DNA from 3 places in the Streptomyces sp. NPDC048751 genome. Region 1 is predicted to be linked to each of the others. Evidence: riboswitches for the same ligand, from Rfam matches in the RefSeq annotation. Region 1 holds a riboswitch; each other region holds the start of a gene.

Region 1 (7,240 bases):
AGGCGGTGAGGGGCAGGACCAGGAGGGAGGCAGCGAGGAGTGCTTTGTGCTTCATGGGGTGGGGGCCTCTCACCGGAGCAGATAGGGCATGTTGACCGTGACGGCTCCGGTGGGACAGCGGGCCGCGCACGGGCCGCAGTACCAGCACTCGTCGACGTGCATGTACGCCTTGCCGTTGTTCTCGTCGATGGCGAGGGAGTCCAGCGGACACATGTCCACGCAGAGCGTGCAGCCGTCGATGCACTTCGACTCGTCGATGGTCACGGGCACGTCGGCCCGCTGGGGCACCAAGGGCATGGCTGTCTCCAGAGATTTCCTGAGATTTCCCGCGCGGCAGTGAACCGGTGAGGTCCTGCCGAACGATGAAGGGGTGAAGGCGGGACGAGAGGAAGGCGAAGGGGGTGTCAGCAGGAGCGGTGCAGCAGACCGCTCATCGTGATGCGGTCGCCGCGGAAGCGGATGAACTCCAGGTCGACGGGGCGGCCGTCGGCGAGGTGGGTGAGGCGTTCCAGCATCAGGACCGCCGCTCCGCGCGGGGCCTCCAGTACGGCGGCGGAGTTGGCGTCCGCGTTCACCGCCTCGAGGGTGATCTCGGCGTGGCCGAGGGGTCGGCCGGTGATGGATTCCAGGAGGCGGAAGACATCGGTGTTCTCGAGGTCGCAGTCGAGGAGGGCGGTGCCGATGTCAAGGGGGATGTAGGTGAGGTCGAGCGAGAGGGGGAGACCGTTCAGGCGGCGCAGACGTTCGATGTAGAGGACGTCGGCACCGGCCGGGACACGGAGGCGGTCGGCCACCGGTGCGGGTGCGGGGACGGGGCCCATGGTGCGGACCTCGTTGGTGACGTTGCCGTGCTCGCGCAGGGTTTCCGCGAGGCCCATGAGGCGGTCGAGGCCATGGGGGTACTTCTGGGCCACGACCACCGTGCCGACGCCGGGTTGGCGTTCCACGAGCCCCTCCGCGCGGAGGAGGTCGAGGGCCTGGCGGACGGTGTTGCGGGAGGCGCGGTAGTCGGTGGCGAGGATGGTCTCGTGCGGCAGGGTGCCGGCCGTGAAGCCGCCGGTGAGGATCTGGTGGCGGAGAAGGTCGGCGAGTTGCCGTGCCTGATCGGCGCGCAGCCGACGCCGCGCACGGTGGGCGGCGACGGTGGTCGCGCCCTGGCCGGCGTGGTCTCGGATGCGGTCGGTGGGCGGCATGGCGGAACCATATCTACCCGGTAGGGATAGTGGTGTTGCGGAAGTGTTGCGCCAGTCTTCGAGGCGTCAGATAACGAGCTGACCTGGTGTTTCTCTGGCTGGGCAGCAAGATCTGCCACTTGCCGTCCCACCGTGCCCGCCACCACCGTTCCCGTCACCGCCGTGCCCGCCACCACCATGCCGGTCACCGCCGTGCCCGCCAACGCGCGCCGCCGCCGACCGCGCTATCCCAGTGCTGTCAGCCCGGGGGCGAAGGTGATGAGCAGGGGCAGCAACGGCACCAGCGCCGCCACCGTGGTCGTCAGGGCCCTGTGCCTGCGGCCCAGGCGCGGGGGCGGTTCGAGGAGGCGGTCGACGCGTTCGCCGAGGAGGCGGTGGCTGGAGGCGCAGGACAGGACGCCGCGGTGCTGGTTCAGCTCGATCAGGGCCAGGGCCGTCGTCAGGTGGCCGCAGCGGCGGGAGGCTGTGTCGTCGGCGGCGAGTTCGACCAGGCGGTGGGTCTGGTCGCAGAAATGGGCGAAGAGAGGGATACGGGGGAAGCCGGTGGCAAGGGCCGTGGAGAGGTGCAGGAGCCAGTCGTGGTGGGCGCGGGCGTGGCCGCGCTCATGGGTGAGGACCGCGTCGAGCTGGTGGGCGGTGAGGCGGTGCAGGGCGCCGGTGGTGACGATCAGCTGGGGCGGGTGGCCGGGCAGCCACCATGCGTCGGGGTACTCGTCCTCCAGCACCAGCAGCGGACCACGGGCCGACCCCAGCCCTGCGGGCAGGTCGGGGGCGCGTTCACGCAGGTGGGCGCGGGCCCTGCCGCGGCGCCTGCGGGCCTCGACCAGTTCACGGGCGAGCATGGCGGTGGTCCACGCGGCACCGCAGGCCAGCAGCAGGGTCAGGGCGGCCGCCCAGGGCGGCGTGGTCGAGAGGTCGTACGCCTCGGTCACCGCCTCCGGCGCGGGCGCGAAGACATGGGCGCGGACGGTGTGGAAGACGGCGGCCGCGCCCAGCATCAGGGCGGTCAGGCAGCACAGCAGCACGGTGGCGACCAGGCACTGCCACACCCAGAGCGCCACCACGGGTTCCCGCTCCGGCCACACCGCCCGGGTCAGCGCACGCGGGACCGGCACGGCGGCCGTCAGAGCGACGACGCTCAGCAGGAGCAGGCAGACGGTCATGCCACGGGCTCCGGATCCTGGTCGGAAGGCGGGAGGAGTGGGGCACTGCGGGGTACGGGGGTGTGGCTCGGGTGCGCGGGGAGCGCGGTTCATCGCACGGTGGGCGGCCTCGTCCAGGGGCGCCCGCCGCCAGTATGACGGTGGGCGCCCCCGGAGTCAGCCCGATGCGTGCGGGGCCGGGTCACCCCGGCAGGATCCGTCCCGTCACCTCGCCCAGGCCCACCCGGACGCCGCCCGGGCCGGGGGCCCAGGCCGACAGGGTCACCACGTCGTCGTCCTCCAGGAAGGTGCGCTTGCCGTCGGGGAGTTCGAGGGGGTCACGGCCGTTCCACGTCAGTTCCAGCAAGGAGCCGCGCTCGCGTTCGGTGGGGCCGCTGACCGTGCCCGAGCCGTAGAGGTCGCCGGTGCGCAAGGAGGCGCCGTTCACGGTCATGTGGGCGAGTTGCTGGGCGGCCGTCCAGTACATGGTGGAGAAGGGGGGCTCGGAGACGACATGACCGTTGACGGCGACCGAGATCCGCAGGTCGTAACCACCGGGCTCCTCCTGCGCGTCGTCCAGATACGGCAGCAGAGAGTGGGTGCGCTCCGGGGGTGCCACCCGTGCCTCCTCCAGCGCGTCGAGCGGGGTGATCCACGCGGACACCGACGTGGCGAAGGACTTGCCGAGGAACGGGCCGAGGGGGACGTACTCCCAGGCCTGGACGTCCCGAGCGGACCAGTCGTTGAGGAGGCACAGCCCGAAGACGTGCTCGCGGAAGGCGGACAGCCCCACCGGCTTCCCCCGCTCCGAGGGCACCCCGACCACGAAACCGACCTCGGCCTCGATGTCCAGGCGGACCGACGGGCCGAAGACCGGCTCCGGGTCCGAGGGGGCCTTGCGCTGGCCCGACGGCCTGACGACGTCCGTGCCGGAGACGATCACCGTGCCGGAGCGGCCGTGGTAACCGATGGGCAGATGCTTCCAGTTCGGGGTCAGGGAGTCCGCAGCGTCCGGGCGGAAGATGTGGCCCACGTTCCGGGCGTGGTTCTCGGAGGCGTAGAAGTCGACGTAGTCGGCGACGTCGAAGGGCAGGTGCAGGGTCACCGAGGACAGGGGGTGGAAGAGGGGCTCGATGACGTCCCGGTGGGAGGGCACCGTGACCCAGGCCGTCAGCGCGCGCCGTACGTCCGACCAAGCGGTGCGGCCTGCGGCCAGGAGCGGGTTCAGCGAGGGCTGGGCGAGGAGGGAGGCGTACGGCGAGCCGAGCGCGCGTGCGGCAGCGCCCGCGTCGAGGACGTGGTCGCCGAGGCGGACGCCGACCCTGCGGTGGGCCGGGTCGGAGCCGGCGGGGGAGGAGGGAGAAGAGGGGGAGAAGACGCCGTAGGGAAGGTTGTGCGGGCCGAAGGGGTCGCCCTCGGGGACGTCGAAGGGGGGCATGGGGTGGCTGCCTCACTCTCATCCGGGCCATGCGTGCGATGGGTCCCACGAGGTCTCCGGAAGGGTTCCGGAGGGATTTCACGTGGTCGCGCCACACGTTACGGCCGAGGTGCCGACCTTGGGCAGGGCCTAAAGGGTTTGCAATGTCCGGATAGCTCTTGTCGGACGGTGCAATTCCGGCTTAGCCCCCTTTGGGGGTACACGGACGGTTTGGGTCCGGCCCGTGGGGAGACGTGGGGGCCCGTGGCCAGTCATGCCGTCAGCGTGCCGTTCGAACCCGACCGGGAAGTGCCGGGCTTGATCGTCAAGTTCGGCGACTACCCGCTCCACCATGGCGGCGTCGGTGCCATCCGCACCCTGGGCCGGCTGGGGAGCCCGATGTATGCGATCGCGGAGGACCGCTGCACACCGGCTGCTGTCTCCCGGTACCTGGAACGCGCGTTCGTGTGGCCGACGACGGGCACCGAGGAACCGGACCGTCTGGTGGACGGGCTGCCATGGTGAGCCGGCGCGACCACATGCCCGCGGGCATGCTCCTGGGCGAGCCGCGGCACACCCGAGCTGGGCGCGGGATACGTGTCGTCGGTGCCCGGGCTGTACTTCACGGGGCTGCCGGCCGCGGCGTCGTACGGCCCAGTGATGCGGTTCGTGTGCGGCACGGAGTTCGCCTCACCGAGGCTGGCGTGGCATCTTGCGGCGGCGCACGGCTGAGCCGGAGGGAGGCGGGCACCCCCTGGGGGTGAAAAGCCGATCGTCGCAGGGGAGTTGAAAGTGGTGGCTGGGCGGCGGTGGGGGCTGCCGCCGTCCGGTTCGCACTGAGTGAAGGGGGGTGTCCTGTCCGTATTCTCTGATCATGGCCGCACCCACCGCATCTGACGAGCGCACCGCGTACTCACTCATCGCCACCGACCTGGACGGAACGCTGCTGCGCGGCGACGACACCGTCTCCGACCGGTCCTTCGCCGCGCTCGCGCGGGTGGCACGGGCGGGTGCCCAGCACCTCGTCGTCACGGGGCGGCCGGCGCCCCGGGTGCGCCCGCTCCTCGACGACCTCGGCAGCGGGGGGCTCGCGGTGTGCGGGCAGGGCGCACAGGTCTACGACGCCGGCGCGGACCGGCTGTTGTGGTCGGTCACCCTGGACCGGGAGCTGGCGGAGACGGCGCTGGAGAAGGTGGAGGCCGAGGTGGGGCAGGTGTACGCCGCGGTCGATCAGGACGGCGTCGGAGGGCTCACGCTCATCGAGCCCGGGTATCTGATGCCCCACCCGACCCTGCCCGCCGTACGGGTCGGCCGACGCGCGGACCTGTGGTGCGCGCCGATCAGCAAGGTCCTGCTGCGCCATCCCGACCTGTCCGACGACGAGTTGGCGGCGACGGCGCGCGGAGTGGTCGGCTCCCTCGCGACGGTCACCATGTCGGGCCCGGGAACGGTCGAACTCCAGCCGTGCGGCATCACCAAGGCCACCGGCCTGGCGCTGGCCGCCGAACACCTGGGCCTGAGCCCGGCGGACACGATCGCCTTCGGTGACATGCCCAACGACATCCCCATGTTCGACTGGGCGGCCCGAGGCGTCGCGATGGCCAACGCCCACCCCGAACTCAAGGCCATGGCCGACGAGATCACCGAGTCGAACGAGGACGACGGCGTCGCCGTCGTCCTCGACAGACTGTTTCCCGAAGGCTGAGGGGCAGGCCCTAGTACGCGCCGAAGACGTTGTCGATCGAGCCGTAGCGCGCCGCCGCGTAGTTGCAGGCCGCGGTGATGTTCGCGATCGGGTCGTAGGGGTCGAACGACGTGCCGGGCACGTGGTAGGCCCGGAACGTCGGGTCGATGACCTGGAGCAGGCCCTTGGACGGGGTTCCGGCGGCCGCGTTGGAGTCCCACAGGTTGATGGCGTTGGGGTTGCCGGAGGACTCGCGCATGACGTTGCGGTAGATCCCGTCGTAGGAACCGGGGATGCCCCGCTCGGCCATGATGGCGAGCGACGCCCGGATCCAGCCGTCGAGGTTGTTGGGGTAGCCGGTGACGGCAGCGGTCGTCAGGGCCGCCGGGGTGGCGGCCGAGGCACTGGTCGCGCCGATGAGCGGCAGCGCGAGCACGGCGGCGCCGGTGCCGGCGACGGCGAGGGTGCGAACGAGTCGGGACGTGCGGGTGCGGCGGGGCAGGCCGGCAGTGGGCATGGCGAATTCCTCTCCGGCGCCTGCGAGGTGAGCTGTCGGGTTCGGGCTGGGAGGTGCCCGGCCGGGCCGCCGTTGGGCGACGCGGCTTCACCCCTAGCCGGTCCGGTGCGATGTCCGGCCCGGCGACTTACCTGGGTCCCCCGCTCCTGCCGTATGCGAGTGTTCGTCGATGGGTGGCTGCGGGCGGCGGCAGGATGAGGCGTCCGCCCGACAGGCCGGGAACGTATGCGAGAGCACATGTCGGGAACAAGTGGTGGATTGACGTCTCGCCCCATTGACCTTGGTCTGAGGCGTATGGGGTGCTTGATCCTTTGCGGTTGCCAAGGCTCAACTCGGGGATGGGCAAAGGGGAGAGTCGGTGCACTGCGCCGTGTCCGAACAGGCCCGAACGTGACCCAATTCACTGCTCGCATATCCTCAGCTCATTTGCCGCCAAGGGGAATTGGGAAATCAATTGCGGCAAATCGGGCAGCGTGCGTCTGTGGCCGGATGGTGACCGCCGGGTGGGGCATGAATCACTGCTCGCGGGTAAGGCGATGGATGTCCTGTCATATCGGATGATCAAAGACATAACGCCTGATTCCGTACCGTCCGGACGGTACGGAATGTGGGAGGGCGGGGGGCATCAGTGATCGAAAGGTGACCGGATACGCTGACTTGAGTGATGGCAGCGACCTATCGACAAACCATGTAAGCGCCGGTAGACACCAGCAGACAGGAGACCCCTCGTGACCGTCGTCGGGCCGTTCGGGCTGAGCGTGCGGGACCAGGCTCTGGAAGCCGATGTCCAGGCCGGAATGGCGGCCGTCGAGGAAGGTTTGCTCGAAGCCACCAAGAGCGAGGTCCCGTTCATCACGGAGGCCGCGCAGCACCTCGTACGAGCGGGCGGGAAGCGTTTTCGGCCACTTCTCGTGATGCTCGCGGCGCAATTCGGTGACCCTTACGCGCCGGGGATCGTGCCGTCGGCGGTGGTGGTGGAGCTGACCCACCTCGCCACGCTGTACCACGACGACGTGATGGACGAGGCCGAGGTGCGACGCGGGGTGGACAGCGCGAACACGCGCTGGGGCAACTCCGTCGCGGTCCTCACCGGCGACTTCCTGTTCGCGCGGGCCTCGCACATCCTGGCCGACCTGGGACCGGAGGCGGTCCGGGTCCAGGCGGAGGCGTTCGAGCGGCTGGTCACGGGCCAGATCCTGGAGACGGCGGGTCCCACGGACGGGCGCGACCCGGTCGAGCACTATCTGGACGTGCTGGGTGGCAAGACCGGCTCGCTGGTCGCGGTCT
Region 2 (7,240 bases), on a different contig from region 1:
GCACACCGCCGGTCGCGCGGCCCTTGCGCGGATACTGGTCGAAGGGGGTCAGCTTCGCCGTGGTCTGGACGGAGTCGTCCAGCGTGCCCCGCGAGCCCGCGACCGTGAAGACCACCGCGTCCGCCGCCGGGTCCACCGCCGTGAAGGAGATGACCTTGGCGCCCTCGGCGAGCTTGATGCCCGCCACGCCACCCGCCGGCCGGCCCTGCGGGCGGACCTGGGAGGCCTGGTAGCGCAGCAACTGGGCGTCGTCCGTGATGAAGACCAGGTCCTCCTCGCCCGTGCGCAGCTCGACCGCGCCGACGATCCGGTCACCCTCCTTGAGGGTGATGACCTCCAGCTCCCCCTTGTTGGACGGGTAGTCGGGGACCACGCGCTTGACGACGCCCTGTTCCGTGCCCAGGGCGAGGCCGGGGGAGGACTCGTCGAGCGTGGTCAGGCAGACCAGCGTCTCGTCGCCCTCCAGGGAGACGAACTCCGTGAGCGGGGCGCCGCCCGAGAGGTTCGGGGCGGAGGCGGTGTCCGGGAGCTGGGGCAGGTCGATGACGTTGATCCGCAGCAGGCGCCCCGCCGACGTGACCGCTCCCACCTCACCGCGGGCCGTCGCCGGCACCGCGGAGACGATCACATCGTGCTTGACGCGCCGGGCGTCGGCGTCCTCCGTGAAGGGCTCGCCGTTCGCGGTGCGGGCCAGCAGGCCCGTGGAGGACAGCAGGACGCGGCACGGGTCGTCCGCGACCTGGAGCGGCACGGTCGCCACCGGGGCGCCCGAGGACTCCAGCAGCACCGTACGCCGGTCGGTGCCGAACTTCTTGGCGACCGCGGCCAGTTCGGCGGAGACCAGCTTGCGCAGCTCCGCGTCCGACTCCAGGATCCGGGTCAGCTCCGCGATCTCCGAGTTGAGCCGCTCCTTCTCCGCCTCCAGCTCGATGCGGTCGTACTTGGTCAGGCGGCGCAGCGGGGTGTCCAGGATGTACTGGGTCTGGACCTCCGACAGCGAGAAGCGCTCCATCAGGCGCTCCTTCGCCTGGGCGGAGTTCTCGCTGGAGCGGATCAGCCGGATGACCTCGTCGATGTCGACCAGCGCCGTGAGCAGGCCCTCCACCAGGTGCAGACGGTCGCGCCGCTTGCTGCGGCGGAACTCGCTGCGGCGGCGCACGACGTTGAAGCGGTGGTCGAGATAGACCTCAAGAAGCTCCTTCAGGCCCAGCGTGAGCGGCTGGCCGTCCACCAGCGCCACGTTGTTGATGCCGAAGGACTCCTCCATCGGCGTCAGCTTGTAGAGCTGCTCGAGAACGGCCTCCGGCACGAAGCCGTTCTTGATCTCGATGACCAGGCGCAGGCCGTGCGCACGGTCGGTGAGGTCCTTGACGTCGGCGATGCCCTGGATCTTCTTGGAGCCGACGAGGTCCTTGATCTTGGCGATCACCTTCTCGGGACCGACCGTGAAGGGCAGCTCCGTCACGACGAGGCCCTTGCGCCGCGCGGTGACGGTCTCCACCGCCACCGTCGCGCGGATCTTGAACGTGCCGCGGCCCGTCTCGTACGCGTCCCGGATGCCGGCCAGGCCCACGATCCGGCCGCCGGTGGGCAGGTCCGGGCCGGGGACGTGCCGCATCAGGGTGTCGAGGTCCGCGTTCGGGTGGCGGATCAGATGGCGGGCGGCGGCGATGACCTCGCCCAGGTTGTGCGGCGGCATGTTCGTGGCCATGCCGACCGCGATGCCCGACGCACCGTTGACCAGGAGGTTCGGGAAGGCGGCGGGCAGGGCCACCGGCTCCTGCTCCTGGCCGTCGTAGTTGGGGTTGAAGTCGACCGTGTCCTCGTCGATCGACTCGGTCATCAGGCTCGTCGCCGCGGCCTGACGGCACTCCGTGTACCGCATGGCCGCCGGCGGGTCGTCGTTGCCCAGCGAGCCGAAGTTGCCGTGCCCGTCGACGAGCGGCACCCGCATCGAGAAGGGCTGCGCCATGCGCACCAGAGCGTCGTAGATCGACGCGTCGCCGTGCGGGTGGAGCTTGCCCATCACCTCGCCGACCACGCGGGCGCACTTCACATAGCCGCGGTCGGGGCGCAGGCCCATCTCGTTCATCTGGTAGACGATGCGGCGATGGACCGGCTTGAGGCCGTCCCGGGCGTCGGGCAGGGCGCGGGAGTAGATGACCGAGTACGCGTACTCGAGGAAGGAGCCCTGCATCTCGTCGACGACGTCGATGTCGAGGATCTTCTCCTCGTACGAGTCGTCGGGCGGCGGGGTCTTCGTGCTGCGGCGGGCCATCGCTGCCGGCTCCTCCTGATTCATGGTCGTTCACCCACGGGGCGCGCCCCATCGGCTCACTCATGGTTGAAGCGTTTGACGGGATCTGATGCGGACCATTGTGGACCGTGGCACTGACAACACGTGCCGGGACCCGGTGCGCAACGCTCGGCCCGGCGCCGAGAGGCGCCGCGTGCGCCCACCGGGGCGGCCCTGCGACAGGACTGCCCGCAGGCTACGCCATCGCCGCCCGCAACCGGCTTCTCGCTCTCGGCGTACGACCTCCGGGAACTTCGCCGACCCGCCGCACGCTTGCATAAAGTGGCAGGACCAGCAGGAAATCCGCGGTTGGAACGACCGCTCCCGCGATCGAAGGGATGTACATGCCCATGGGTCACACGGCCACAGCCCAGGCAGGCTCCGGCGGCCTGACAGCGACCGAGCACCGCCTGGCCAACGGCCTGCGCGTGGTGCTCTCAGAGGACCACCTGACCCCCGTCGCAGCGGTGTGCCTCTGGTACGACGTCGGTTCGCGCCACGAAGTCAAGGGGCGCACCGGCCTGGCTCACCTTTTCGAGCACCTCATGTTCCAGGGCTCCGGCCAGGTGAAGGGCAACGGCCACTTCGAGCTGGTGCAGGGCGCCGGCGGCTCGCTCAACGGAACCACGAGCTTCGAGCGCACCAACTACTTCGAGACCATGCCCGCCCACCAGCTGGAGCTCGCGCTCTGGCTGGAGGCCGACCGCATGGGCTCCCTGCTCGCCGCCCTGGACGACGAGTCGATGGAGAACCAGCGGGACGTCGTCAAGAACGAGCGCCGCCAGCGCTACGACAACGTCCCCTACGGCACGGCCTTCGAGAAGCTCACCGCCCTCGCCTACCCGGACGGTCACCCCTACCACCACACGCCCATCGGCTCGATGGCCGACCTGGACGCGGCGACCCTGGAGGACGCGCGCGCGTTCTTCCGTACGTACTACGCGCCCAACAACGCGGTTCTGTCCGTGGTCGGCGACATCGACCCGGAGCAGACCCTCGCGTGGATCGAGAAGTACTTCGGCTCGATCCAGGGCCATGACGGCAAGCCCGCGCCCCGCGACGGCACGCTGCCCGACGTCATCGGCGCGCAGCTGCGCGAGGTCGTCGAGGAAGAGGTCCCCGCGCGCGCCCTGATGGCCGCCTACCGGCTGCCGCACGACGGCACACGCGCGTGCGACGCGGCCGACCTGGCGCTCACCGTCCTCGGCGGCGGCGAGTCCTCCCGCCTCTACAACCGGCTCGTACGGCGCGACCGTACGGCCGTGGCGGCCGGCTTCGGCCTGCTGAGGCTGGCCGGGGCGCCGTCCCTGGGCTGGCTGGACGTGAAGACCTCCGGTGACGTCGAGGTGCCGGTCATCGAGGCCGCCATCGACGAGGAGCTCGCCCGGTTCGCCGAGGAGGGCCCCACAGCCGAGGAAATGGAACGCGCCCAGGCCCAGTTGGAGCGTGAGTGGCTGGACCGCCTCGGCACGGTCGCGGGCCGCGCCGACGAACTCTGCCGCTACGCGGTGCTGTTCGGCGACCCGCAGCTCGCCCTGACCGCCGTCCAGCGCGTGCTGGAGGTGACACCGGAGGAGGTCCGGGAGGTCGCCAAGGCCCGCCTGCGCCCCGACAACCGCGCGGTGCTCGTCTACGAGCCGACCGCCGCCGAAGCCCCCGCCGACCAGGACGAGAACGAGGAGGCGGCCCAGTGACCGAGCTCGCCACGATGGACTTCCACCCCCAGCCCCAGGCGGGCGACGCCAAGCCGTGGGCCTTCCCGGCCCCCGAGCGCGGCACCCTCGACAACGGCCTCACGGTCCTGCGCTGCCATCGCCCCGGCCAGCAGGTCGTCGCCGTGGAGGTGCTCCTGGACGCGCCCCTGGACGCCGAACCGGCCGGTCTGGACGGCGTCGCCACCATCACGGCCCGTGCCTTCTCCGAGGGCACCGACAAGCACTCCGCCGAGGAGTTCGCCGCCGAGCTGGAGCGCTGCGGCGCCACCCTCGACGCACACGCCGACCACCCCGGCGTACGCCTCAGCCTCGAAGTCCCGGCCTCGCGCCTGGAGAAGGCCCTCGGGCTGCTCGCCGACGCCCTCAGGGCGCCCGCGTTCGCGGACAGCGAGGTCGAACGGCTCGTCCGCAACCGCCTCGACGAGATCCCGCACGAGCTGGCCAACCCCTCCCGCCGTGCCGCCAAGGAGCTCTCCAAGGAGCTCTTCCCGGCCACCGCGCGCATGTCCCGCCCGCGCCAGGGCACCGAGGACACGGTCCAGAACATCGACTCCGCGGCCGTACGCGCCTTCTACGAGAAGCACGTCCGTCCCGCCACGGCCACCGCCGTGGTCGTCGGCGACCTCACCGGCGTCGACCTGGACGCGCTCCTCGGCGACACCCTGGGCGCCTGGACGGGCTCCTCGGCCCAGCCGCGGCCCGTGCCGGCGGTGACGGCCGACGACACCGGCCGTGTCGTCATCGTGGACCGCCCCGGCGCCGTCCAGACGCAGCTGCTCATCGGGCGCATCGGCCCCGACCGGCACGCGCGCGTGTGGCCCGCGCAGGTGCTCGGCACCTACTGCCTCGGCGGCACCCTCACCTCCCGTCTGGACCGCGTGCTGCGCGAGGAGAAGGGCTACACCTACGGTGTGCGGGCGTTCGGGCAGGTGCTGCGCTCGGCCCCCGACGGCTCGGGCGCCGCGATGCTCGCCATCAGCGGTTCCGTCGACACCCCGAACACCGGCCCCGCCCTGCAGGACCTCTGGACGGTACTGCGCACGCTCGCGGCGGAGGGTCTCACCGACGCCGAGCGCGATGTCGCCGTGCAGAACCTCGTCGGGGTGGCGCCGCTGAAGTACGAGACCGCCGCGGCTGTCGCCAGCACGCTGGCAGACCAGGTCGAGCAGCACCTGCCGGACGACTACCAGGCGACGCTGTACCAGCAGTTGGCCGCGACCGGCACCGTGGAGGCCACCGCGGCCGCCGTGAGCGCCTTCCCGGTGGACCGCCTGGTCACCGTCCTCGTCGGTGACGCCGCGCAGATCAAGGAGCCCGTCGAGGCCCTCGGTATCGGCACCGTCACGGTGGTGTCCGCCGAGTAGCGGCACACGAGCAGCGGCACACGGAGGGGCCCCTGGAGACGAAAAGGTCTCCAGGGGCCCCTGATGTCCGAATTGAGGGAAAGGTTGCCTGTCTGGCCTGTGGGATGCGCTACAAAAGCCGTGATCCGTTTGAGGATTGAAAGTGGTCCCGCTTAGCGTCGTCCGGGCTGTTCGTCGGGCAGTGCGCCGCAACCGCGGCACCGGACAGTCATCGCCGAGTCCCCGTACGGCGCGAGCCAGGGGAGCCGGGGACCCAACTAGGCAGTCCCTGGGGTGAATCGGACGCCCGCGCGTGTCGCGAGGGGGCCCGTAGGAGACCTTCCTGCTCCGAACCCGTCAGCTAACCCGGTAGGCGAGAAGGAAGGAAAGGACCGCTCATCTTCATGGCGTTCACCTGCGCCACCGGGAAGCACCGTCGTCCCAGCCGCATAAAGCGCACCACCGCCCGCGCCGCGGGCGTCGCCGCGCTCACCACCACCGGCGTCATCGGCACCCTGAGCGCACCGGCGCTCGCCGCCGACACCGCCGTCGAGCAGACCGGCCTCATGCCCGTCGTCACCGTCGGCCACTCGGTCGCCGACCGGGTCGACGCCCAGGCCGCCGCCCAGAAGGAGGCCGCCCAGCTGAAGGCGGCCGAGGAGGCCGCGCGCAAGAAGGCAGCCGCGGAGGCCAAGAAGGCGCGCGAGGAGGCCGAGCAGGCCCGCGCGGCCAAGGCCCGCGCCGTGCGCGCCGCCGAGCGCAAGCGCCTCAACGCCTTCGTGGCGCCGATCTCCGGCTCCTACATCTCCACCGGCTACAAGTCCGGCGGCTCTCTGTGGTCGTCCGGCAGCCACACCGGCGTCGACTTCCACGCCGCGAGCGGCACCACGGTGCACGCGGTCGGCTCCGGCACCGTCGTGCAGACGGGCTGGGGCGGCGCCTATGGCAACCAGATCGTGATCAAGATGAGTGACGGCACGTACACGCAGTACGGCCATCTGTCGTCCATCGGTGTCTCGGTGGGCCAGCAGGTCACCCCGGGCCAGCAGATCGGCCTCTCCGGCGCGACCGGGAACACGACCGGTCCGCACCTGCACTTCGAGGCCCGTACGACTCCGGAGTACGGCTCGGACATCGATCCGGTCGCCTACCTCCGCCAGCACGGCGTGAACGTCTGACGACACCTCGCAGGACATACCGCGGCCCCGGCTCCCCGAGCCGGGGCTTTCGCGCTTTCACGGGCCCCGCTGTCCAAAAAATATCCATGGATTCCGGACCGCCATCGGAAATTCCGGCTCATTGCCATAGAGTCACTGACCACACGTCCATCGTCGACGTTTCACGGGGATTAAGGCGGAGGTCGGTCATGCGTATTCCGGCGCATTCGGTATGCACGGCCATCCGGGACGACATCGTCGCGGGTGTCTACGAGCGCGGCAGCCGGCTCACCGAGGAACTCCTCGCGCGCCGCTACGGCGTCTCGCGCGTCCCCGTGCGGGAAGCCCTGCGCACGCTGGAGGCCGAGGGCTTCGTGGTGACCCGGCGGCACGCGGGCGCGTGCGTGGCCGAACCCACCGAGCAGGAGGCCGCCGACCTGCTGGAGATGCGCATGCTCCTGGAGCCGCTCGGCGCCTCCCGGGCCGCCCAACGGCGCTCCGAGGCCCATCTGAAGGTGTTGCGCGGGCTCGTCAGGATCGGCCAGGAGCGGGCCAGGCGGGGCAGCAGCGAGGATCTGCGCTCCTTGGGGAGCTGGTTCCACGAGACGCTCGCCCAGGCCTCCGGCAGCCATGCGATGACCTCCACGCTGACCCAGCTGCGTCACAAGATCGCCTGGATGTACGCGGTGGACGCCCCGGCCGACCCGGTGGAGTCCTGGGCGGAGCACG
Region 3 (7,240 bases), on a different contig from region 1:
TCGTCTTCCTCGGGACGCCGATCGACGACATCTCGGCGAACGACGTGATGGCCCAGTTCATGTACCTCGAGTACCAGGACCCGGACCGTGACATCTCGCTGTACATCAACTCCCCCGGCGGCTCGTTCAGCGCGATGTCGGCCATCTACGACACACTGCGGTACGTCACCTGCGACGTGGAGACGATCTGCCTCGGCCAGGCAGGCGCGTCCGCCGCGGTGCTGCTGGCCGCGGGCTCGCCGGGCAAGCGGTTCGCGCTGCCGGGCGCACGCATCGTGATCCACCAGCCGGCGCTGACCGAGCCGGTCCAGGGACAGGCCAGCGACCTCGCCATCCAGGCCGCCGAGCTGATCCGCACCCGCGAGCGCCTCGAGGAGATGCTCGTACGGCACACGGGGCGCACACCGGAGCAGGTGACCGCGGACATCGAGCGCGACAAGATGCTCAGCGCGCAGGAGGCCGTGGAGTACGGCCTGGTGGACGGGCTCATCCCCAGCCGCAAGGCCTCGCGCACCGCACCCGGCGCCAGGTGAGGCACCGATGCTGCCTCCGGAGCTGCCACCGCTGCCCGCCCTCACCCGCGCCGAGGGCGAGCTGATCGACCGTTACCTGGATGTTGCAGACCTTCTCGGCCGAATCAACCCGGCGCATCACGGGGACACGTACCGTGGTCTACGCGCCGCGCAGGCGCTCGTCGCCAAGGCGACGGCGCTCAGGGACGCACTGGCGCTCATGCACCAGCGGGGTGAGACCGAGCTGCACGCTCCAACGCTGGCGCGTGCGCTGCGTGTCCTCGACGGGGAGCGTCGTACGGCGCGAGTCACGGTGCCGCCGCTCTCCGACAGTTGACTCACCGTTGTCCGGTCCGGACGCGCGGCCTCCTCGGCGGGACGTCCGGATCGGAAGCTAAACGGACCGAATGACGTACCCCTGTTCGGAGTAGACGAAGGTCCTTTTACGGGACCTCCCGACTTGCGCAACGCGCGTAGCGTCAGCCGGGGCTGAAACCCTTTCATGCTGGTCCGAGCCCCCGTCATGACCTGGACACTCACTCGAACACCGCACTGTCCACCCGAACGGGTGAGTGGTGAGTAACGCCACAAACCCCCGATTCGGTTGGGTATTTCGGACACTCGTGAGTGAAGATCCGTGACTGACGACAAGCCCCCGCCACAACGGCGGGGCGATCCGGACGGACGCCGAGTCCTGCCGCCGCCCGGATGACTGGTCGACAGGAGTGGATCGGCAGGAGTGGAGGACCCAAGCAAGACGGGTCGCCGGAACGGTCACGCCATGACCGGGCCGAGCAGCCCTTGGGGTGAAGCCGCAGCAACGCGGCCGGGCAACTTCGCCAGCCCGAATCCGACAGGTCATCCTTCACAGGCGGCTGACGAAGGGTTGCGCATGTCTGCGCTCAATCGTGTCCCGTCGCTGATGGCCCGGGCCGGCACGGCCTCGGCCCTGACCATCGCCGCCGTGGGCGGCTCGATCGTGGTCCCCGGCATCGCCTCCGACGCCGCGGCCGCCACACCTGCGACGAAGGCGCTCCAGATCGCGGCGTCCAAAAAGGGCTCACCGTACAAGTACGGGGCCACGGGCCCCAAGAGGTTCGACTGCTCAGGGCTCACGCTGTACGCGTTCAAGAAGGCGGGCAAGAAGCTCCCCCGGACGGCGGCCCAGCAGTACAACAAGACCCGACACATCTCTGTGAAGAGCCGCAAGGCCGGGGACCTCGTGTTCTTCCACTCGGGCTCCTCCAGCTCCAGCGTCTACCACGTGGGCATCTACGCCGGGAAGGGGAAGATCTGGCACGCCCCGAAGACCGGGGACGTGGTGAAGCTGCAGAAGCTCTGGACGAAGAACGTCTGGTACGGCCGGGTCAAGTGACCCTCCCGGGGGCGGTGCCGGCGTCCTGAAGCGCCGGTACCGGCCCTGGAGCAGTCCCGGCGGCTGCAGCGCCGGCTACTGCTCCTGCTGCCCCACTGTTGCCGCCGGCTCGGTCGGCACGGTCCACGGCAGCTCGATGGAGACCGTCTTGCCGCCCTCGCGGGTCGGCCGGACTCTCAGCTTGCCGCCGCACTCCGCGGTCAGCCAGCGGATGATCACCATGCCCCGGCCGTTGTCCTGCTGCACGGCGGCGGGGAGCCGTTTGGGGAACCGGGGATGACTGTCGGTGACACCGACGAACACCCGTTCGTCACGGTCGAGCCGGAGGTCCACCGTGAAGGTGGGGGACTGCCCCAGCGTGTGCTGCACGGCGTTGGTGGCGAGTTCGGAGACGATGAGCCGGATGGTGTCGGACACCTCCGCCTCCTCGGGCAGGCCCCATTCCGCGAGGGTGCCGACCACGAAGGTGCGGGCCGCGGAGACCGAGGCGGGATCGCTCGGCAGAGTGACGGATGCTTCCAGATGGTCTGCCATGGCGACGTCGTCCCTTTCCCCCGGGACCGCGAGTCCGACACGGAGCGGATGATTCGAGTACGGTCCCGGACTGGTGCTTCGTCGCCAGAGTGCCATCACCGCACCCCTCACGGGTGGCGATCCCCCAAGATGTGCATATATCTGTCGCTCGAAGCGGTGAACTCTACGACGACAGAGCGGATCTGGGTGGCTCGTCGGGAGTAAGGAGTACCCATGCAGCACGGTCCCGCGGTGCGCCGCCGCAAACTGGGTGCGGAACTGCGTGCGCTGCGTGCCCAATCGGGGCTCACCAGCGGGGAGGCGGCTCGCCTCGTGGGCTGGCACCAGTCGAAGGTGAGCCGGATCGAGACAGGCACCAGCGGCGTGAAACCAGCCGATGTTCGGTTACTTCTCGACGTCTACGGCGTGGCCGATCCTCAACTGCGCGAGCTGATGCTCGCGTTGGCGGGCTCCGACGGTGCCGGCGGGCACCACTGGTGGCACGCCTACCGTGGGGTCCTGCCGCCCACCTACCGGGACTTCATCAGCCTGGAGTCGCAGGCCGGAGCGATGCGCACCCTGGAGACGTCGGTGGTTCCGGGCCTGTTGCAGACGGCCGAGTACGCCCGCGCGGTGACCCGGGCGGCCGTCGAGGGCGTGCCCGACGCCCGGCTGGACACGCTGGTGGAGGTCAGGCTGGCCCGGCAGGTCGTCCTGCGGGCGGATCCGCCGCTGGAGCTGAGCGCGGTGCTGGACGAGGCGGTGCTGCGGCGGGAGGTCGGCGGGCCCGGAGTGATGGCGCGGCAGCTCGAACGCCTGGTGGAGGCGGCGCGGCTGCCACAAGTACGCCTGCAAGTACTGCCGTTCACGGCCGGGGCGCACATCGGCGTCACCGGCCCTTTCGTTATCTTCTCTTTTCCGAGCACTTCTGACCTGGATGTGGTTGTTCTCGACCACTTGACGAGTAGCCTCTACCTTGAGCGGAAAGAAGACCTCCAGGCCTACAGCGAGGCCTTCAACACCCTTCAGATCCATGCACTTTCGCCCGAGGACTCGTTGGATTACATCGCCGGGATAGGTGGCGGCGCGTAAGGAGGCACTATGTCCGCACTGCCTCGGAACGTTCCTTCCAGCATCGATCTGCACGACGTGCGCTGGCTGCGCAGCAGCTACAGCACGGGAGCCAACAACTGCGTCGAGACGGCCCGGCCGGCCTCAGGGCCGTGCGCCGGGCAGCTCGCCGTACGCGACTCGAAGGACCCGGCCGGGCCCGCCCTGCTCTTCTCCCCCGAGAGCTGGTCGGGATTCACGGCCGCGTTCCGCTGATCACCCTCGTCCGTCAACAGGGGCGACCCACGGCCGTGTCACGCCGACTCATGGTCGCGTCTCGCCGATCACTCGTACAGCGCGTTCGATCTGTGCCCCGGAGAGGTCCGCACGGGCGGTCAGCCTGAGCCGTGAGACGCCGTCGGGAACGGAAGGAGGACGGAAGCAGCCCACGGCGAGGCCGGCCGCCCGACAGTCGGCTGCCCACTGAACGGCCTCCTCCGGGGACGGCGCGCGCACGGAGACCACCGCGGCGTCCGGACGTACGGCTTCCAGACCCGCGGCGGTCAGGCGTGCGTGCAGCTCCGCCGCCACCGCGCGGGCCCGTGCCGCACGCTCAGGCTCCCGGCGCAGCAGCCGCAGGGCCGCGAGGGCCGAACCCACGGCCGCGGGGGCCAGACCGGTGTCGAAGATGAAGGTGCGTGCCGCGTTGACCAGGTGGTCGATCACCCGGGCCGGGCCGAGCACGGCTCCGCCCTGACTGCCGAGCGACTTGGACAGCGTGACCGTCACGACGACGTCGTCGGCGCCCGAGAGTCCCGCCGCGTGCGGGGTGCCGCGGCCGCCGTCGCCCAGGACGCCCAGGCCGTGGGCGTCGTCGACGACGAGCCCCGCGCTGTGCTCCCGGCACGCCTCGGCGAGCGCGGCGAGCGGGGCGGCGTCGCCGTCGACCGAGAAGACCGCGTCGGAGACGGCGACAGCCGGGCCCTCGTGCGTCTGGAGCGCCTTGCGCACGGCGTCCGGCTCGGCGTGCGCGACGACCTGCGTCGTCCCCCGGGCCAGTCGGCAGCCGTCGATGAGTGAGGCGTGGTTGCCCGCGTCGGAGACGATCAGGGAGCCGTGCGGGGCGAGCGCGGTGACCGCGGCGAGATTGGCCGCGTAGCCGGAGGAGAAGACGAGGGCCGCCTCGAAGCCGCAGAAATCGGCCAGTTCGCGTTCCAGTTCGGTGTGCAGCTCGGTGGTGCCGGTGACGAGCCGGGAGCCGGTCGACCCGGCGCCCCAGGTCCGCGCCGCCCGCGCCGCGCCCTCGGTGACCTGCGGATGGTGTGCCAGGCCCAGGTAGTCGTTGCTCGCGAGATCCAGCAGCGGCGAGTCGGCGGGGCGCGGGCGCAGGGTCCGTACGAGTCCGGCCCGGCGGCGCGCCTCCGCCTGCTCGTCGATCCAGCCGAACGCCATGGGTCCTCCGGGGTATTTGTAGGTAGCGGACAGACACTAGCGGCACGCCCCGCCACCCATGGTGTGGCAATACCCACACCTCGAAGGGGGTGTGTTGTGTGATCCCTACCTTGGCCCCGAGCGGGTCCGTACGACAGGATCGGCTCTCATGGACCTGCTGAACACGCTGGTGGACAAGGGGCTTCGGCGCGAGCTGCCGACCCGCGAGGAGGCGCTGGCCGTACTGGCCACGTCCGACGACGACCTGCTCGACGTGGTGGCCGCGGCCGGAAAGGTGCGCCGGCACTGGTTCGGGCGACGGGTGAAACTCAACTACCTCGTCAACCTGAAGTCCGGGCTGTGCCCCGAGGACTGCTCCTACTGCTCCCAGCGGCTCGGCTCCAAGGCCGAGATCCTGAAGTACACCTGGCTCAAACCCGACCAGGCCTCCGAGGCCGCGGCGGCCGGGCTGGCGGGTGGCGCCAAGCGGGTCTGCCTGGTGGCGAGCGGGCGGGGGCCGACCGACCGGGACGTGGACCGGGTCTCCGAGACCATCAAGACGATCAAGGAGCAGAACGAGGGCGTCGAGGTGTGCGCCTGCCTCGGTCTGCTCACCGACGGCCAGGCGGAGCGGCTGCGCGACGCGGGCGCTGACGCGTACAACCACAACCTCAACACGTCCGAGGGCACGTACGGGGACATCACGACCACCCACACGTACGCGGACCGGGTGGACACGGTGCAGAAGGCGCACGCGGCGGGTCTGTCGGCGTGCTCCGGGCTGATCGCCGGAATGGGCGAGTCGGACGAGGACCTGGTGGACGTGGTCTACTCGCTGCGCGAGCTGGACCCCGACTCCGTTCCGGTGAACTTCCTGATCCCGTTCGAGGGCACCCCGCTGGCCAAGGAGTGGAACCTCACCCCGCAGCGCTGTCTGCGGATCCTGGCGATGGTCCGCTTCGTCTGCCCGGACGTCGAGGTGCGCATCGCGGGCGGCCGCGAGGTCCATCTGCGCACGATGCAGCCGCTCGCGCTGCACCTGGCCAACTCGATCTTCCTCGGCGACTACCTCACCAGCGAGGGCCAGGCCGGCAAGGCCGACCTGGACATGATCGCGGACGCCGGGTTCGAGGTGGAGGGCGCGGGCGAGGTGACGCTGCCGGAGCATCGCGTCGCGGGCGGCGGGGGCTGCGGTTCCCACGCGAGCGGTGGCGGGTGCGGGTCGCACGAGGGCGGGGGCTGCGGGTCCCACGAGGGCGCGGGCGGCGGTGTCTGCGGCTCCGTGCCGGCCTCCTCGCCCGCCGCCGGGTCCCCGGCCGTGCCCTCGGCCAACGAGGCCCGTACGGACCTGGTCGCCGTGCGCCGCCGGGGTGCCGGTACGGACCTCGCGCCCAATGCCTGAGCCGGCCGTCTCCGAGCTGCTGGAGCTCGACCGGCGGCACGTGTGGCATCCGTACGGGCCGATGCCGGGCCGTGTGGACCCGCTCGTCGTGGAGTCGGCGAGCGGGGTGCGGCTGCGGCTCGCGGACGGTTCGGGTGAGCTGGTCGACGGCATGTCGTCCTGGTGGTCGGCGATCCACGGCTACAACCACCCGGTGCTGAACGAGGCCGCGCACGGCCAGGTCGGCCGCATGAGCCACGTGATGTTCGGCGGGCTCACCCACGAGCCCGCCGTACGGTTGGCGAAGCGACTTGTCGACATCTCGCCCGACGGTCTGGAGCACGTGTTCCTCGCGGACTCCGGGTCGGTGTCGGTCGAGGTCGCGGTCAAGATGTGCCTGCAGTACTGGCGTTCGCTCGGCCGCCCGTCGAAGCAGCGGCTGCTGACCTGGCGGGGCGGTTACCACGGGGACACCTGGCAGCCGATGTCGGTGTGCGACCCCGAGGGCGGGATGCACGAGCTGTGGACCGGCGTACTGCCCCGTCAGGTGTTCGTGGGCCCACCGCCGGTCGCGTACGAGGAGTCGTACGCGCAGGAGTTGCGCATGGCGATCGCGCGGCACGCCGACGAGCTGGCCGCGGTGATCGTCGAGCCGGTGGTGCAGGGCGCCGGCGGGATGCGGTTCCACTCCCCCGCGTATCTGCGGGTGCTGCGGGAGGCGTGCGACGCGCACGACGTGCTGCTGGTGTTCGACGAGATCGCGACCGGCTTCGGGCGTACGGGAGCGCTGTTCGCGGCGGAGCACGCGGCGGTGACGCCGGACGTGATGTGCGTCGGCAAAGCGCTGACCGGCGGCTATCTGACGATGGCGGCGACGTTGTGCACGGCACGGGTGGCCGACGGGATCTCGCGCGGCGAGGTGCCGGTGCTGGCGCACGGCCCGACGTTCATGGGCAACCCGCTGGCGGCGGCCGTGGC

What was found. A riboswitch is a leader RNA that binds a small molecule or an ion and turns the genes downstream of it on or off. The one in region 1 is predicted to bind cyclic di-AMP.
Region 2: another riboswitch for cyclic di-AMP. It lies ahead of ACGFNV_RS17850 (M23 family metallopeptidase); the one in region 1 lies ahead of ACGFNV_RS11355 (transglycosylase SLT domain-containing protein).
Region 3: another riboswitch for cyclic di-AMP. It lies ahead of ACGFNV_RS37540 (C40 family peptidase); the one in region 1 lies ahead of ACGFNV_RS11355 (transglycosylase SLT domain-containing protein).

Annotation. Positions count from the first base shown of each region.
Region 1 is NZ_JBICUX010000002.1:937,637-944,876, reverse strand. Features, by position in the region: gene ACGFNV_RS11395 (ABC transporter substrate-binding protein) at 1-55, opposite strand, end outside; gene ACGFNV_RS11390 (ferredoxin family protein) at 70-297, opposite strand; gene ACGFNV_RS11385 (GntR family transcriptional regulator) at 405-1,193, opposite strand; gene ACGFNV_RS11380 (M56 family metallopeptidase) at 1,418-2,356, opposite strand; gene fahA (fumarylacetoacetase) at 2,538-3,773, opposite strand; partial or broken gene ACGFNV_RS11370 (ATP-grasp domain-containing protein) at 4,038-4,268, shown strand; partial or broken gene ACGFNV_RS11365 (NAD(P)/FAD-dependent oxidoreductase) at 4,317-4,484, shown strand; gene ACGFNV_RS11360 (HAD family hydrolase) at 4,627-5,457, shown strand; gene ACGFNV_RS11355 (transglycosylase SLT domain-containing protein) at 5,468-5,953, opposite strand; cyclic di-AMP (ydaO/yuaA leader) riboswitch at 5,958-6,132, opposite strand; gene ACGFNV_RS11350 (polyprenyl synthetase family protein) at 6,682-7,240, shown strand, end outside.
Region 2 is NZ_JBICUX010000005.1:111,734-118,973, forward strand. Features, by position in the region: gene ACGFNV_RS17835 (DNA topoisomerase (ATP-hydrolyzing) subunit A) at 1-2,278, opposite strand, end outside; gene ACGFNV_RS17840 (M16 family metallopeptidase) at 2,641-3,990, shown strand; gene ACGFNV_RS17845 (M16 family metallopeptidase) at 3,987-5,375, shown strand; cyclic di-AMP (ydaO/yuaA leader) riboswitch at 5,578-5,744, shown strand; gene ACGFNV_RS17850 (M23 family metallopeptidase) at 5,759-6,532, shown strand; gene ACGFNV_RS17855 (GntR family transcriptional regulator) at 6,721-7,240, shown strand, end outside.
Region 3 is NZ_JBICUX010000015.1:191,308-198,547, reverse strand. Features, by position in the region: gene ACGFNV_RS37550 (ATP-dependent Clp protease proteolytic subunit) at 1-533, shown strand, start outside; gene ACGFNV_RS37545 (hypothetical protein) at 541-849, shown strand; cyclic di-AMP (ydaO/yuaA leader) riboswitch at 1,188-1,401, shown strand; gene ACGFNV_RS37540 (C40 family peptidase) at 1,405-1,887, shown strand; gene ACGFNV_RS37535 (ATP-binding protein) at 1,963-2,421, opposite strand; gene ACGFNV_RS37530 (helix-turn-helix domain-containing protein) at 2,635-3,492, shown strand; gene ACGFNV_RS37525 (DUF397 domain-containing protein) at 3,502-3,726, shown strand; gene ACGFNV_RS37520 (8-amino-7-oxononanoate synthase) at 3,775-4,902, opposite strand; gene bioB (biotin synthase BioB) at 5,051-6,283, shown strand; gene ACGFNV_RS37510 (adenosylmethionine--8-amino-7-oxononanoate transaminase) at 6,276-7,240, shown strand, end outside.